Regions from separate parts of the Streptomyces daliensis genome, predicted to be linked through region 4. Evidence: riboswitches for the same ligand, from Rfam matches in the RefSeq annotation. Region 4 holds a riboswitch; each other region holds the start of a gene.
The links. A riboswitch is a leader RNA that binds a small molecule or an ion and turns the genes downstream of it on or off. The one in region 4 is predicted to bind cyclic di-AMP.
Positions count from the first base shown of each region.

Region 1 (3,784 bases), on a different contig from region 4:
GCCGCCGCGACCTGCGCCCGCGTACGGGTGCCGAAGACGCCCGGCGACGGGTTCGGCACCGCGGCCCAGCCGACCGGGCCCGACGTGCCGTCGCCCATGGTCAGCACCTCCAGCGTGCCCGTGGACAGGTCGCCCCACGTGGCCGGCCGGAAGCGGTAGAGGCAGCCGTCGCTCTCGTCCTCGGTGAGATAGACGACGCGGCGGTCGGGATCGGCGGCAGCCGCCTCGTGCTTGAAGCGGCCCATCGCACTCCTGCGCGCGGCAGAGACGGTGCCCCACGGGTCGGTCTCGTAGACGTAGCCGCGGTCGATCTCCTCGCAGGAGAGCCAGGTGTTCCACGGGGTCCGGCCGCCCGCGCAGTTCACGCTGGTGTTGCTCAGCACGCGGTACGCGCCCGTCACCGCGCCCGAGGAGGAGAAGCGCACGGCGCTCGCGCCACCGGTGAGGGCGACCTCGGAGTTGGAGACGTAGATCCAGCCGCCGCCGCTGTCGGCGAAGCAGGCGCCGCCGTCGGGCGCCGGGTGCCAGGTGTACGAGGTGCCGGAGACCGCCTGGCCCGATCTCGCGATCACCCTGCTCGTGAAGGACTGCGGCAACTGGACGCCGTTCGCGTCGGCGGGGCCGAGCGCCCCGTACGGGCCGGTGCCCGGCTGCGCCGGGTCCGCGTGCGCGGCGCCGCGCCACAGCGTGCCGCCGAAGACGGCGGCCGAGCCGGTGAGCACGGCCGCGCGCAGGAAGGTACGACGCCGGAAGTCACGGCGTTCCACGGTCACTCCACGTTCCACGGTCACTCCACTCGACGAGTCTGCGGTGCCCGGCGGTGTCGCGTCCGCCGGGGAGAGCGGTGGTGCGTGCGGTGCGTGTGCCTTGGTGCCTTGCGGGTGCTGCCCGTGCTGCCCGTGCTGCCCGTATGGCCGGTACCGCCGGTACGGGACGGTCCGGTCCGGTCCGGGCGGGGTGGAACCTAGCGCTCGGGCGTGACCGGCGCCACAACTCCCCGTGAACCGGAGGCGCGACGGAGCGGGGCCGAACGCCGGATGCCCGGTGTCCCTGGCGGGGACACCGGGCATCGGTGTGGCTTCGCCTGCCGCTTTCCGGAGGACGCGTGTGGCCCGCGCCCTCCGGTCCGTTGCGGGCGTAGGGGAGGGAACGCCTCAGACGGAGAGACCGTGCGACTGGAGGTAGCTCACGGGGTCGATGTCGGAGCCGTAGTCGGGACCGGTGCGGACCTCGAAGTGCAGGTGCGGCCCTGTGCTGTTGCCGGTCGAGCCGGAGACGGCGATCTGCTCGCCCGCGTCGACCTGCTGGCCGGGCTGGACGGAGGAGGAGGTCAGGTGGCCGTACTGGGTGTACTTGCCGTCGTCGTTCTTGATGACGACCTCGTTGCCGTAGGCGCCGCCCCAGTCCGCCGAGACGACGGTGCCGGAGGTGACCGACTTCACCGGGGTGCCGGAGGAGGCGGAGAAGTCGACGCCGGTGTGGCTGCCGCTGGACCAGGAGCCGCCGGACGCCTTGTACGGGGTGCTGGTGCCCGCGTCGACCGGCTTGACGTAGTCGCTGGAAGCGGACTGGCCGTCGTCGGAGCCCGCGTCCGAGGTCTCGGCGGTCTTGGAGGCGCCGCCCTGCGGCTGCGTCTTCACCTCGTCGCCGGAACCGGAGGCGGAACCGGAGAGGGTCAGCTTCTGGCCGGGGACGATGACGTTCGGGTCGCCGCCGATGGTCTGGCGGTTCGACTCGTACAGCTTCTTCCAGCCGCCCTCGACGCCCTCGGACTTGGCGATCTTGGCGAGGGTGTCACCGCTCGCGACGGTGTACGAGCCCGAGCCGCCCTGGGGCTTGCTCTGCTGCTCGGTCTGCTTCGGCTGCTCGGTCTGCTGCGGCTGCGCGGACTTCGTCGCGGAGTCGTCGGAACCGGAGCCGGAACCGGAGTCGGGGTTCACGTCGGGGGAGCCGCTGTTCTGGCTCAGCCCGGCCTTGGGGCCGCAGTTGGGCCAGGCGCCCGGACCCTGCTTGGCCAGCACCTTCTCGGCGATGGCTATCTGCTGGTCCTTGGTGGCCTTGTCGGCGGTCGGCGCGTACTGCGAACCGCCGTAGGCGTCCCAGGTGCTCTTGTCGAACTGGACGCCGCCGTAATAGCCGTTTCCGGTGTTGATGGACCAGTCGCCGCCCGACTCGCACTGGGCGACCTTGTCCCAGGTGCTGACGTCGGCGGCGTGCGCGTTCGCGGCGCCCATCAGCGGAAGGGCGATACCCGCGCCACCTGCGGCGAGAGCGAGCGAGACGCGGGAAATGCGCCGCGCGTTACGGCCATTGGACTGTCGGTTAACGCTTTCGCGTGCAAACACAGAAGTGTTCCTCTCCTACGCCTGCGAGGTGAGCTGTCGGATTCGGGCTGGAGTTGCCCGGCCACCTGCGCACATGCCCGTGGCATGTGCGCGAGGGGGCTTCACCCCAAGCCGGTCGCGTTTCCGCGACGCGGCACTTACCTGTGGTTCCCCCGCTCCTGCCGCCCTTGGGTCGGGTGATTTCCGCTGACCGGGCGGCAGGATTCGGCGTCCCGGTCACGGGCCACCGCATGGGACGTGCGATGGCGGATGCACCGTAAACAGATGGAATTCGCGGGGACAACTAAAGACAGGGAAGGAGAGCCATGTGGGGACCCGCGCATTTCTCATACGGAGTGTCGAATAAGTCCGTAAGAGAACGCTGTGCGCAGGGCATTCGAAACACGCGTGCCGCGTCCGCGTCAAAACCGGAACCCTTTCGATCTTGCCTTCCTGTGTCGCTCCTCACGCACCTCCTGTGGAACGCGTCACGTCATTTCCGGCTCGCGCGGGGGCACTCGGCACGATGCCGGGCGTGTGTGGAATACCCCCTGGGGTACCCGTGTTACGGTCGATGATGGATACCCCGGGGGGTACATGAACGAGTCGGTCCGGGAGAACCGGAGCGAACGGAGAGCGGAGAGGAGAGGGTCGGCCGTGTTCTTCGTCGACACCATCGGGACCGAGGGCCTGGGCAACCGCGGCTATCTGGCGGGAGGCGCGACGGAAGCCGTCGTCGTGGACCCGCCCCGCGACATCGACCGCGTGCTCGCGGCGGCGGCACGCAGGGGCGTGCGCGTCGGCCTCGTCGCGGAGACCCATGTGCACAACGACTACGTCAGCGGAGGCCTGGAGCTGGCCCGCGTCACAGGCGCCCGCTATCTCGTCCCCGCCGAGGCGCACGTCGCCTTCGCCCGCGTGCCCGTACGCGACGGCGACACCGCGACGGTCGACGCCGGCGCGGGCCTGACGCTGCGGGCCCTCGCCACCCCCGGCCACACCCCGCACCACACCTCCTACGCGCTGGAGGAGAACGGCCGCGCCGTGCTGGCCTTCACCGGCGGCTCCCTCCTCATCGGCACCACGGGCCGCCCCGACCTGGTCGAACCCCGGCTGACCGAGCCGCTCGCCCGCGCCCAGCACGCCTCGGCGCGCCGGCTGGCCGACGAACTGGCCGACGACGTGCGCGTCCTGCCCACCCACGGTTTCGGCAGCTTCTGCTCCTCCGGCGGCTCCGGTGGCTCCGGCGCGGGCTCCGGCGGCTCCGACGGCTCCACGACGATCGGCGAGGAACGCGCGCACAACGACGCGCTCACCCGCGACGTGGACGACTTCGTCAAGGACGTACTCGCCGGGCTGGAGGACGTGCCCGCCTACTACACGCACATGGCCCCGGCCAACGCCTCGGGCCCGGCCCCCCTGGACCTCACCCCGCCCCGCCCCGCCGACGCGCACGACCT
Region 1 covers NZ_BAAGSO010000089.1:99,770-103,553, reverse strand. Annotated here, with positions in the region: gene ACYVOO_RS21975 (alkaline phosphatase PhoX) at 1-767, opposite strand, end outside; gene ACYVOO_RS21970 (transglycosylase family protein) at 1,155-2,234, opposite strand; cyclic di-AMP (ydaO/yuaA leader) riboswitch at 2,349-2,534, opposite strand; gene ACYVOO_RS21965 (MBL fold metallo-hydrolase) at 2,982-3,784, shown strand, end outside.
Region 1: linked by a shared signal. The riboswitch ahead of ACYVOO_RS21970 (transglycosylase family protein) and the one ahead of ACYVOO_RS04175 (M23 family metallopeptidase) in region 4 are both predicted to bind cyclic di-AMP.

Region 2 (3,784 bases), on a different contig from region 4:
ATCATCGCCTCGGCGCGGTCGCCGATGCCGCGCTTCGGGGTGTTGAGGATGCGGCGCATGGAGACCGAGTCCTCGGGGTTGGCGAGGACGCGCAGATAGGCCAGCACATCGCGGACCTCCCTGCGCTCGTAGAAGCGGACGCCGCCGACGACCTTGTACGGCAGGCCGACGCGGATGAAGACCTCTTCGAAGACACGGGACTGCGCGTTCGTGCGGTAGAAGACCGCGACATCGCCCGCGCGCGCGTCGCCCGCGTCCGTGAGGCGGTCGATCTCGTCCGCGATGAACTGTGCTTCGTCGTGCTCGGTGTCCGCGACGTAGCCCGTGATGCGGGCGCCCGCTCCGGCCTGGGTCCACAGGTTCTTGGGGCGCCGGTTCTCATTCCGCTCGATGACGGCGTTGGCGGCGCTGAGGATGGTCTGCGTGGAGCGGTAGTTCTGCTCCAGGAGGATGGTGGTGGCGTCCGGGTAGTCCTCCTCGAACTGGAGGATGTTGCGGATGGTGGCGCCGCGGAACGCGTAGATCGACTGGTCCGCGTCGCCGACGACGCACAGCTCGGCCCGCTCGACGGCGCCCGCGCCCACACCCGTATCCGTATCCGTGCCCGCGCCGGCACTGGCGCCCGTGCCCACGAGCTCGCGCACCAGCGTGTACTGCGCGTGGTTGGTGTCCTGATACTCGTCCACCAGCACGTGCCGGAAGCGGCGGTGATAGTGCTCCGCCACGTCAGGGAACGCTTGGAGGAGGTGGACGGTCGTCATGATGATGTCGTCAAAGTCCAGGGCGTTGGCCTCGCGCAGCCGTGCCTGGTACATCGCGTACGCCTCGGCGAGGGTCTTCTCGAAACCGTCCGTGGCCTGGGCCGCGAAGTCCTCCTCGTCGATCAGCTCGTTCTTCAGGTTCGAGACCTTGGCGCTGAACGACTTCGGCGGGAAACGCTTCGGGTCCAGGTCCAGATCGCGGCAGACCAGGGCCATGAGGCGCTTGGAGTCCGCCGCATCATAGATCGAGAAGGACGAGGTGAAGCCGAGCTTCTTGTGCTCGCGGCGCAGGATGCGCACGCACGCGCTGTGGAAGGTGGACACCCACATCGACTGCGCACGCGGCCCGACCAGCTCCGCGACGCGCTCCTTCATCTCGCCGGCGGCCTTGTTGGTGAAGGTGATCGCGAGGATCTGGCCCGGGTGGACCCCCCGCGCACCCAGCAGATGGGCGATGCGGTGGGTGAGCACCCGGGTCTTGCCCGAGCCCGCCCCGGCGACGATGAGCAGCGGGGAGCCGCTGTGCACGACGGCGGCGCGCTGCTGCTCGTTCATGCCCTCCAGCAGCGCGTCCGTGTCCACCACGGTGCGGGGCGAGCCGCCGCGGTGATACGCGTCACGCGCGGCTGCCGCGCCCCCGGCGAAGGTGCCCGCGAAGAGATCGTCCGGGATCTCCTCCTCCGGGTGCTGGTCCTCGGGGGGAGGCGGAGGCGGGTCCTCGGTCTTGGGATCGAGGTTCGCCAGGAAGCTGTCGTCGAAGAGGCTGCTCATCGTCGTCCGAGTCTAGGCGGCCCCACCGACAGACCTCCGCGCGTCCCGGGAATCGCCCCGGGAATCGCCCGGAAATCCGCGCCCCGGCGCGGGTACGCGGCCCGTCGACGAGCGCCTGGCGGCGACCCCGCGCCGGTCTCGTACGGACCCCCGCATGCCCATACCGGACGGATACCGCACCAATCCCGCACGGGTAACGAAGAGATATCGGACGTATCCCTCACCAGCCTTCACAGGAACGGCACACCTTCGCTACCGTGCCGTGCCAGGCAGCCCGCACCCCCGTCGGCGACAGCGTCGGCACGGGCGGCCACCGCCGAGTCCGGCCGCAGGGCCGGAGCCGGGGACCCACTCGCGTACGCCGCGCGACCACCGCGTGCCCGCGTGCCACCCGGGGTGAATCGGCCCGTACGCGCCGCGTGAGCGGAGCGCTCCGGTCCGTAGGGCAGCCTTCCGACGCCCGAACCCGTCAGCTAACCCGGTAGGCGGTTCACGGAAGGAGTCGTCGGCCTTGGCGTCGCATCGCAAGCCGCGCACCCGCGTACTGCACTCCGCAGCCTCCAAGCGGGGCGTCATCGGTGTCACCACCGCGGCCCTCGCGTCCGTCACCCTGCTCTCCCAGAGCGCGACCGCCTCGCCCTCGGACGACGGCGGGGGCGGCGGCGGACGGCAGTCGGTCGAAGAGGTCAAGCAGAAGGTCGACAAGCTCTACCAGCAGGCGGGCGCCTCGACGCAGAAGTACAACGCGGCCAAGGAGAAGACCGACGCACAGCGCGAGAAGACCGACGGCATGCTCGACGAGGTCGCCGAGCGCACCGACAAGCTGAACGAGTCGCGCCGCGTCCTCGGCAACTTCGCCGCCGCGCAGTACCGCACGGGCGGCATCTCGCAGACCGCGACGCTGCTGCTGACCGAGGACCCGCAGAGCTTCTTCGCGCAGACGCACCTGCTGGACCGCATGACCGGCCGCCAGAAGGAGGCCGTCGACGACTACGAGAAGCGGCAGAAGGCAGCCACCGAGAAGCGCGCCGAGGCGACGCGCGAGCTGGAATCGCTCTCCTCTTCACAGAAGGAGCTGAAGGAGAGCAAGCGCGAGGTGCAGTCGAAGCTGGCCGAGGCGCGGCAGTTGCTGTCGAAGCTGACCGCCAAGGAGAAGGCGCGGCTGGCGCAGATCGAGCGCGAGAAGCGGGCCGAGGCGCGGCGCGAGGCGGCCGAGCGGGCCGCGGCGGAGCGCCGTGAGGCGGCCGAGCGCCAGAAGCGGGAACAGGGCGACGGGTCGGGTTCCTCCGAGGGCTCGGGCTCAGGTTCCGGTTCTGGTTCCGGTTCGTCGGGCGGCTCGTACTCGGCCAAGGCCGCGAAGGTGATCGACTTCGCCAAGCAGCAGCTCGGCAAGCCCTACGTGTGGGGCGCCACGGGGCCCAACTCGTACGACTGCTCGGGGCTCACCCAGGACGCCTGGAAGAGCGCGGGGATATCCCTGCCCCGGACCACGTACGACCAGGTGAAGGTCGGCACGCGGGTCGCCAAGTCGGACCTGCGCCCCGGAGACCTGGTCTTCTTCTACGACGACGTCAGCCACGTCGGCATCTACGTGGGTGGCGGCCAGATGATCCACGCCTCGAAGCCGGGCGACGACGTGAAGTACGAGGCGATCGACTACATGCCGTTCCACTCGGGAGTCCGGCCCGCCTGACGCGGGGCGCTCGACGGGAGTACGTCGCGGGAGTACGTCGACGGGGCGCGGAGGCACCAGCGGGTGCGCCGCGCCCCTTCGCGCGCCCGGGGCGTCCCGGGGCCTCCGGGGCGCGCGGATCGAGGGACTACGCGCCGCCGTTCACGTCCACAGCACCGCGATGAAGATGTTGACGGTCGTCAGGGCGCCGACCGTGCCCAGCAGCGCTGACGGGACCTTCTCCTCGTCCCTCTTCACGTAGACCAGCCCCAGGATCACCACCAGCAGCGCCAGCTTGATCCCGATCTTGACGTTGTTCACGGGCTGGTCGTCCGCCTGATTGAGGCCGACGAGGACGATGCCCGTCGCGAGCATGGTCAGCGCGCCGTGCAGCATGCCCGGCAGCATCCGCGCCGTGCCGGAGCGCAGGGCACCCATCTGGAAGAAGAAGCCGCCCAGCAGGGCCGCGATGCCCACGATGTGCAGGCAGACGAAGAGGTTGATGAGGACGTCCATGGCCCGGAGCGTAGCCCGGCTCATAGGGGGTGTCTTCAACGTCCCGTCTGGCCTAACGGCCGGA
Region 2 covers NZ_BAAGSO010000069.1:106,119-109,902, reverse strand. Annotated here, with positions in the region: gene pcrA (DNA helicase PcrA) at 1-1,532, opposite strand, end outside; cyclic di-AMP (ydaO/yuaA leader) riboswitch at 1,837-2,035, shown strand; gene ACYVOO_RS16085 (C40 family peptidase) at 2,044-3,225, shown strand; gene ACYVOO_RS16080 (hypothetical protein) at 3,367-3,720, opposite strand.
Region 2: linked by a shared signal. The riboswitch ahead of ACYVOO_RS16085 (C40 family peptidase) and the one ahead of ACYVOO_RS04175 (M23 family metallopeptidase) in region 4 are both predicted to bind cyclic di-AMP.

Region 3 (3,784 bases), on a different contig from region 4:
GCGAGACTCCGTAACGCCGCGCGAGGAGTTCCTCGGTGAGCCGGGCGCCGGGCGGAAATGCCCCGCTGACGATGTCGTCGCGGATTGCCGTGCAGACCGCGTGCGCGGAAATTCGCATGACTCGAACTGTATTGCAGCCACGTCGAATTTCCGATGGCGAGAGTTCCCCTCACGTGAATACGGCGTGAAAAGGACCCCCGGCCATGTGTCGGCCGGGGGTCCTGATACTCACGGATGCCGCGCGGAGTCGGGTGCGGCACCGGATTGGGCGTCGGGTGCGGCGCCGGATTCAGATTCGGATTCGGTCAGATCTTGACGCCGTGCTGGCGCAGATAGGCGACCGGGTCCATGTCCGAGCCGTAGTCGGGGCCCGTACGGGCCTCGAAGTGGAGGTGCGGGCCCGAGGAGTTGCCGGTGGAGCCGGAGAGGGCGATCTGCTGGCCCGAGGTGACGGACTGGCCGACCGAGACGCCGATGGACGACAGGTGGCCGTACTGCGTGTACGTGCCGTCCTTGTGCTTGATCACGATGTTGTTGCCGTAGGCGCCGCCGTCGCCCGCCTCCACGACCTCACCGGCCGCGACGGACTTGACCGGGGTGCCCTGGGCCGCGTGGAAGTCGATGCCGGTGTGGCTGCCGGAGGACCACATGCCGCCGCCGGTCTGGTAGCCGGTGGAGACGTAGGAGTTGTCGACGGGGGCGACGTAGCCGTTGAGCGCGGCGCGCTTGGCCTCCGCCTTGCGGGCCGCGCGCTCCTTGGCCTCCTTGGCCTCGCGCTCGCGCTCCGCCTTCTCGGCCGCCGCCTTGCGCTTGGCCTCGTCGGCACGCTTCTTCGCCTCGGCCGCGGCCTTCTTGGCGGCGGCCTCGGCCCTGGCGCGCTCGGCCTCGGCCTGCTGGGCCTCGGCCTGGTCGCCGACGGTCGCGGCGAGGGAACCGCCCAGGTCGATGGCCTGGGTCAGACCGGTGTCGGTGACGGTGGACGCCTCGTCGTTGGCGGCGAGCGCCGGGGACGCGACGGAGCCCACGACGCCGACAGCGGCGAGGCCCGCTATGCCTGCGGCGTTGACGCCCGCACGGCGACGGGCACGACTCTGCCCACGATGCTTACCGGTGGCACGGATGAACGCCATGATCTGGCGTGACTCCTTTCCTTCCTTCTCGCCTACCGGGTTAGCTGACGGGTTCGGAGCAGGAAGGTCTCCTACGGGCGCCTCGTACGGGAGGCGTCCGATTCACCCCAAGGGACGTGTGGGTCCCCGGCTCCCCTGGCTCGCGCCGTACGGGGACTCGGCGATCACTGTCCGTCGGCCGCGGCGCGGTCACTTCTGACGAACAGCGGCCACGACGCTAAGACGGGCATCAGCACGGCGCCAAACAGATCCCGTCTTTTGTCGCGCATGCCACACCCAACACCGGGGCAACACCGGCCAAATCAGACAGGGAAAACGGACATGACGCCGCGACATGTGGAGGGCCCGTGAACAGTCGGCCGACTGTTCACGGGCCCTCCATCACATTCCGGGCGGCTCCGGCGGCGTAGCGCCGGGCGGCGCGGCGCCTCAGGTCCCGGAGACCACGCTCACCTCGCCGATGCCCAGCGCCCGCACCGGCTCCGCGATCTGCGAGGCGTCACCCACCAGGACGGTGACCAGGCGGTCGGCCGGGAAGGCGTTCACGACGGCCGCCGTGGCCTCCACGGTGCCCGTCTCGGCCAGCCGCGCGTACATCCGCGCCTGGAAGTCGTCCGGCAGATACTGCTCGACCTGATCGGCGAGGGTGCCCGCGACGGCGGCGGCCGTCTCGTAGCGCAGCGGGGCGACGCCCACGAGGTTCTGCACGGCGACGTCCCGCTCCTCGTCCGTGAGGCCCTCGGCCGCCAGGGTGCGCAGAACCTGCCACAGGTCCTCCAGCGCGGGCCCCGTCACCTCGGTGGCGACCGAGCCGGAGATGGCGAGCATGGCGGCGCCCGTGCCCTCGGGCGCTGAGCGCAGCACCTGGCCGAAGGCGCGCACCCCGTAGGTGTAGCCCTTCTCCTCGCGCAGCACGCGGTCCAGCCGGGAGGTGAGGGTGCCGCCGAGGCAGTACGTGCCCAGCACCTGCGCGGGCCAGACGCGGTCGTGCTTGTCCGCGCCGATGCGGCCGATCAGCAACTGCGTCTGCACGGCGCCCGGACGGTCCACGATGATCACGCGGCCCGTGTCGTCCGCGGTGACCGGCGGCACGGGGCGGGGCTCGGCCGTCGATCCGGTCCAGGTGCCGAGGGAGTCGGCCAGCGCCTCGTCCAGATCGACGCCTTCGAGGTCGCCGACGACGACGGCGGTGGCCGTCGCGGGGCGCACATGTGCCTCGTAGAAGGCACGGACCGAGGCGGCATCGATACGGGCGACCGACTCCTCGGTGCCCTGGCGCGGCCGGGACATGCGGGAGGCGGCGGGGAACAGCTGGTGGGAGAGCTCCTTGGCCGCGCGGCGGGCCGGGTTGGCCAGCTCGTGCGGGATCTCGTCCAGCCGGTTGTTGACCAGCCGCTCGACCTCGCCGTCGGGGAAGGCCGGTGCGCGCAGCGCGTCGGCGAGCAGACCGAGCGCCTTGGGCAGCCGGGAGGCGGGGACCTCCAGGGAGACGCGCACGCCCGGGTGGTCGGCGTGCGCGTCCAGGGTGGCGCCGCAGCGCTCCAGCTCGTAGGCGAACTCCTCGGCGTCGTGCTTGTCCGTGCCCTCGGACAGGGCGCGGGCCATGATCGTGGCCACGCCGTCAAGGCCCTCGGGCTCGGCCTCCAGGGGGGCCAGGAGGTTGACCTCCACGGCGACGACCTGCTGGCCCGGGCGGTGGCAGCGCAGCACCGTGAGCCCGTTGGGCAGCGTGCCGCGCTCGGGCGCGGGGAAGGCCCAGGGCCTGGGGCTGCCGCCCCGGGGCTGGGGGTGGAGATCCATGCTCGGGCCTGGCCTCTCTGCGGGGGTGGTCGCGGTGTCGCTCACTGGCCGGGCTCCTCGTCCTGTCCGTCCTCGGCGTTCTCGTTCTCGGCGTTCTCGGCGTTCTCGGTGGCGGGCGCGGTCGGCTCGTAGACCAGCGCGGCGCGGTTGTCCCTTTGCAGCCGCGCCGCCGCCACGGACCGCACCTCCTCCGGCGTGACCTCCAGGACGCGGCCCACGGCGCTCAGCGCGAGCTGGGGATCGCCGAACAGCACGGCGAACCGGCACAGTTCGTCGGCGCGCCCGCCGACCGTCGCGAGCCGGTCCAGCCACTCGCGCTCGAGCTGGGCCTGTGCCCGCTCCATCTCCTCTGGCGTCGGCCCCTCCTGCGCGAAGCGGCTCAGCTCCTCGTCCACCGCCGTCTCGATGGCGGAGATCTCCACGCCGCTCGACGCCTTGACGTCCAGCCAGCCCAGCGAGGGCGCCCCGGCCAGCCGCAGCAGCCCGAAGCCCGCGCCGACGGCCAGCCTGTCGCGCCGCACCAGGCGGTTGTGCAGGCGGGAGGACTCGCCGCCGCCGAGGACGGTCAGCGCGAGGTCGGCCGCGTCGCACTCGCGGGTGCCGTCGTGCGGCAGGCGGTAGGCCGCCATCAGCGCGCGCGAGGGCACCTCCTCCTCGACCACCTGCCGCTGGTCCCCGCCCAGCGTCTCGGGGAGGGAGCCGTCGCGCGGCGGCTGCTTGCCCTCGTGGCCGGGGATGGAGCCGAAGTACTTCTCGATCCAGGCCAGCGTCTGCTCCGGATCGATGTCCCCTACGACGGAGAGCACGGCGTTGTTCGGCGCGTAGTACGTACGGAAGAAGGCGCGCGCGTCCTC
Region 3 covers NZ_BAAGSO010000054.1:56,229-60,012, forward strand. Annotated here, with positions in the region: gene ACYVOO_RS11215 (GntR family transcriptional regulator) at 1-118, opposite strand, end outside; gene ACYVOO_RS11220 (M23 family metallopeptidase) at 306-1,130, opposite strand; cyclic di-AMP (ydaO/yuaA leader) riboswitch at 1,146-1,303, opposite strand; gene ACYVOO_RS11225 (M16 family metallopeptidase) at 1,560-2,930, opposite strand; gene ACYVOO_RS11230 (M16 family metallopeptidase) at 2,972-3,784, opposite strand, start outside.
Region 3: linked by a shared signal. The riboswitch ahead of ACYVOO_RS11220 (M23 family metallopeptidase) and the one ahead of ACYVOO_RS04175 (M23 family metallopeptidase) in region 4 are both predicted to bind cyclic di-AMP.

Region 4 (3,784 bases):
GAGCCCCGCGACGACGAGCAGGGTGACGAGGGAGCCCACGATGTGCGGGTCGTAGGCGGAGCCCTGGCTGATGTCGAGCGCGGCGAGTACCAGCACGCACAGGGCGCCCATCGCTGCGGTGCCGAGGGGGCGGTAGAGGAGCGCGGCCAGCAGGACGGCGGCGCTGAGCAGCGAGCCGAAGAAGTACTTCGGGGGCGCCGCCTCCTCCAGGGTCACGGCCAGCACGATCAGCACGGGCGGCAGCAGCCCGAACCAGGCGGGCGGCCACTTCGGGGCGCGGAGGTGCACGACGGCTCTGCCGGTTCCCACGCGCGCCGCTCCCTTCCGTCCCCCTCGCCGTCCGCTGCCTCCAGTGGAACGTGCCGGGGCGCCGGGCGCTCACGGAGTGCGGCGATCGTGTGGCGGCGCCCTCGGCCGTCGCCCCGGCCGTCGCCCCGGCCGGGGGCCGCCAGAGGGGGAGCGATTGGAGCAGGTCAAGTGGCCGAGCGCGCCATGAAGGGTCAGATTGGGACGGTGGCGGACCAGAGATCGGGCAGGGGCAGGGGCAGGTTCCGGGGCGGCGGCAGCCGACGGACGACCGTGCCCGCGGAGCCTCCAGCCGACGGACGCTGCGTCCCTTTCCTCCTGCTGCCCCTCCTGATGCTCGCCCTCGGCATCCTCCTGAACGTCACCACCTTCTCCGAGATCACGGGCGCCCCCTTCTTCGCCGCCGCGCCCCTGGTGACAGCCCCCTTCTGCACCCGCGGGGTGACCGTCGGCACGGGGCTCATAGCCACCGCCCTCTTCGCGGCGCTGCTTCTGCTGGACGGCCCGTCGGACCTGCTCGACGACTCGATGCGCACCCTCACCGTCGCCACCGTCTCCGCGCTCGCCGTCTTCATCAGCGGCATCGTGCGCCGCAGCGGCGCGGCCCTGGACTCCGCGCGGATCATCGCCGAGGCGGCCCAGCGCGCGGTGCTGCCGCTGCCGCCCCCGCGCATCGGACGGCTGGAGTTCGCGGCGCGCTACAAGGCCGCGCAGACCGGCGCCCGTATCGGCGGGGACCTCTACGCGGTCCAGGAGACCCCGCACGGGACCCGGATGCTCGTCGGGGACGTGCGGGGGAAGGGGCTCGGGGCCGTGGAGGCGGTCGTCATCGTCATCGGCGCGTTCCGTGAGGCGGCCGAGCAGGAGGACACGCTGGAGGCGGTCGCGGGCCGCCTGGAGGGCGCGCTGCGGCGCGAGGGGGACCGCAGGAGGGGGCTCGACCAGTACGAGGGGTTCACGACGGCCGTCCTCGTCGAGGTACCGGCCGAGGACCCGGGCGTGCTCCGCGTCGTGAACCGCGGCCACCCGGCGCCGCTGCTGCTGAAGTCCGACGGGTTCCCCAGCTACATCGAGCCCAGGGTCCCCGCGCTGCCGCTGGGGATGCCCGAGCTGGGCGAGTGGCCCGACCGCGCTGACGAGGTGCCCTTCCCGCCCGGCGCGCATCTCCTGCTCTACACGGACGGCCTGTCCGAGGCGCGGGGCGAGGGGAGCGGCGTCTTCTACGAGCCCTCGCGCCGCCTGGCCGGGTGCGCCTTCGACGGTCCTGACGGGCTGCTGGACGCGCTGGTCGCGGACGTGGAGGCGTACACGGGCGGACGGATCACGGACGACATGGCGCTGCTGGTGGCGCGGCGCAGGGGGAGGTTGTGAAGACGGGGAGGGGGAGCTGTGGAGCGGTTCAAGACAGCTTTCCGGCCTGATGTTTCGTCACTCTCCGCGATCCGGCGCCCCAATTCGGGTAATTCCTGCCCCTGATTGCCCCCGTCTGCCCGGAAAAGTGCAGGGCAACGGCGACTACGAATTCGCCGGAACAGCTTGGAATTCGGCCCGCGACTCTATTAACGTTCGATAACGCAGCGCGGTCGTCACAGCCGTCACGAGAGTCGGCACCGTGCGCCGTCGCCGAATCCTGTACGTGCGTCAACGCGAGTCACCACTCGACGCGAAGCGCACCGAGGGAACCGGGGAACCACCACTTCTCGGCCGTCGTCAGCCGGCGGCGAGGGGGGTCTCTCACCGGTCGGCCCACACCGGGGCCGCCCTCCGAGGGATGGGGTGAATCGGACTCTCCCGCCCATGTCCCATGTGCGGGCGCTTCCGTAGGAGACCTTCCTGCTCCGAACCCGTCAGCTAACCCGGTAGGCGAGAAGGAAGGAAAGGAGTGCGCCCCCCGTGGCGTCCAAGAGGCATGCCCCCGAGGCCTCGTACGAGCCGTCCTTCGGCGGTTCACCGTCGTACGGCGCGTCCTACGACAGCCGGCCGCCCCACGGCGGCGACCACTTCGGCCACGGCCACGGCTTCGGCCAGGGCCACGGCACACCCGGCTACGGCCACGGCACATTCGACGCGTACGGCAACTACGACGCGCTGGGCCGTCCCGACGCGCTCGCCCCGGCGGGTGCCGCCCATGTCCCGGCCGGTGCGCGGAACTTCGACACGCAGACCATCGACGCTACGCAGACGTTCGAGGCCCCGTCCTTCGAGGCCCCGGCCTTCGACACCCAGGCGGTGCCCGTCCCGGACGTCTACGGTCCCGCGCGTGACGGTGGCGACGAGGACGGCGACGACGCGTTCGACGAGTGGAACCCCACCGAGGACTCCGTCCGTCCCGTCCGCGGCCGGCACCGCGTGGGCAAGCAGCGCGGCGGCGGCATGGCCCGCAGCGGCGCGGTGCTCGGCGTCGGCATGATCGCCGCCGTCGGCGCGGGCGGCATGGCCACCGCCAAGGACAAGGACCCGGCCGCGATATCCATGCCGGACCTCGCCTCCGCTGCTGACTCCGTGCAGGACCTCCCCGGCGTCGGCGGCCTCCTCGCGGGCGGCGCGGACGACGCGGAGGCCGTCGCCGCCGTCCAGGCGCCCCTGAGCCAGGCGGGCCTGTCCGAGGAGGACGCCGCCGCTGGCCGTACGGACGCGGGCGAGGCACTGCGCGCCCGCATCCTCGCGCAGGCCGAGTCCCAGCAGGCCGAGGCGGACGCGGCGGCGCGCGAGGCCGCCTCCCAGGCCGCCGCGGCCAAGGCGGCGACGGCAGCCGCCAAGGAGGCCAAGGAAGAGCGCGAGGAAGAGGCCGAGGCCAAGAAGAAGGCCGAGGAGGAGAAGCGCCGCAAGGCGGAGGCGGCCCGCCTCGCCAAGCTCGACAAGAGCTACACGCTCCCGGTCTCCTCGTACCAGCTCTCCGCGGGCTTCGGCTCCTCCGGCGGCATGTGGCAGAACGACCACACGGGCCAGGACTTCGCGTCCCCCACCGGCACCCCGGTCAAGGCCATCCACACGGGCACCATCAAGGAAGCGGGCTGGGCCGGTTCGTACGGCTACCGCATCGTGCTGGAGCTGGACGACGGCACCGAGCTGTGGTTCTGCCACCTGTCCTCGATGACGAAGTCGGCCGGTGACAAGGTCAGCACCGGCGACGTCATCGGCCGCGTCGGCTCCACAGGCAACTCCTCGGGACCGCACCTGCACGTCGAGGTCCGGCCCGGCGGCGGTGACCCGGTCGATCCGCTGGCGTGGCTGCGGGGCAAGGGCCTCAGCGTCTGACGGGGTTCCGCTGACGCGGCTCTGCTGACGCGGGTTCGCTGACGCGGTTCCGTCGGCCCGGGTCCGGGTTGGGAGCCCGGACCCGTGGTACCCGGTCGCCTCGGGCGGGTGGCGCACCACACGGCACCTCGCGCACTCGGGTCGCCCCCGCCCACTCACGACCACGCCGCCGCCTCGCACCGCCGAGGCGGGCGCACGCACCACTCGCCCCTGGCCCCCG
Region 4 covers NZ_BAAGSO010000015.1:22,693-26,476, reverse strand. Annotated here, with positions in the region: gene ACYVOO_RS04185 (PP2C family protein-serine/threonine phosphatase) at 1-309, opposite strand, end outside; gene ACYVOO_RS04180 (PP2C family protein-serine/threonine phosphatase) at 514-1,677, shown strand; cyclic di-AMP (ydaO/yuaA leader) riboswitch at 1,959-2,186, shown strand; gene ACYVOO_RS04175 (M23 family metallopeptidase) at 2,536-3,564, shown strand.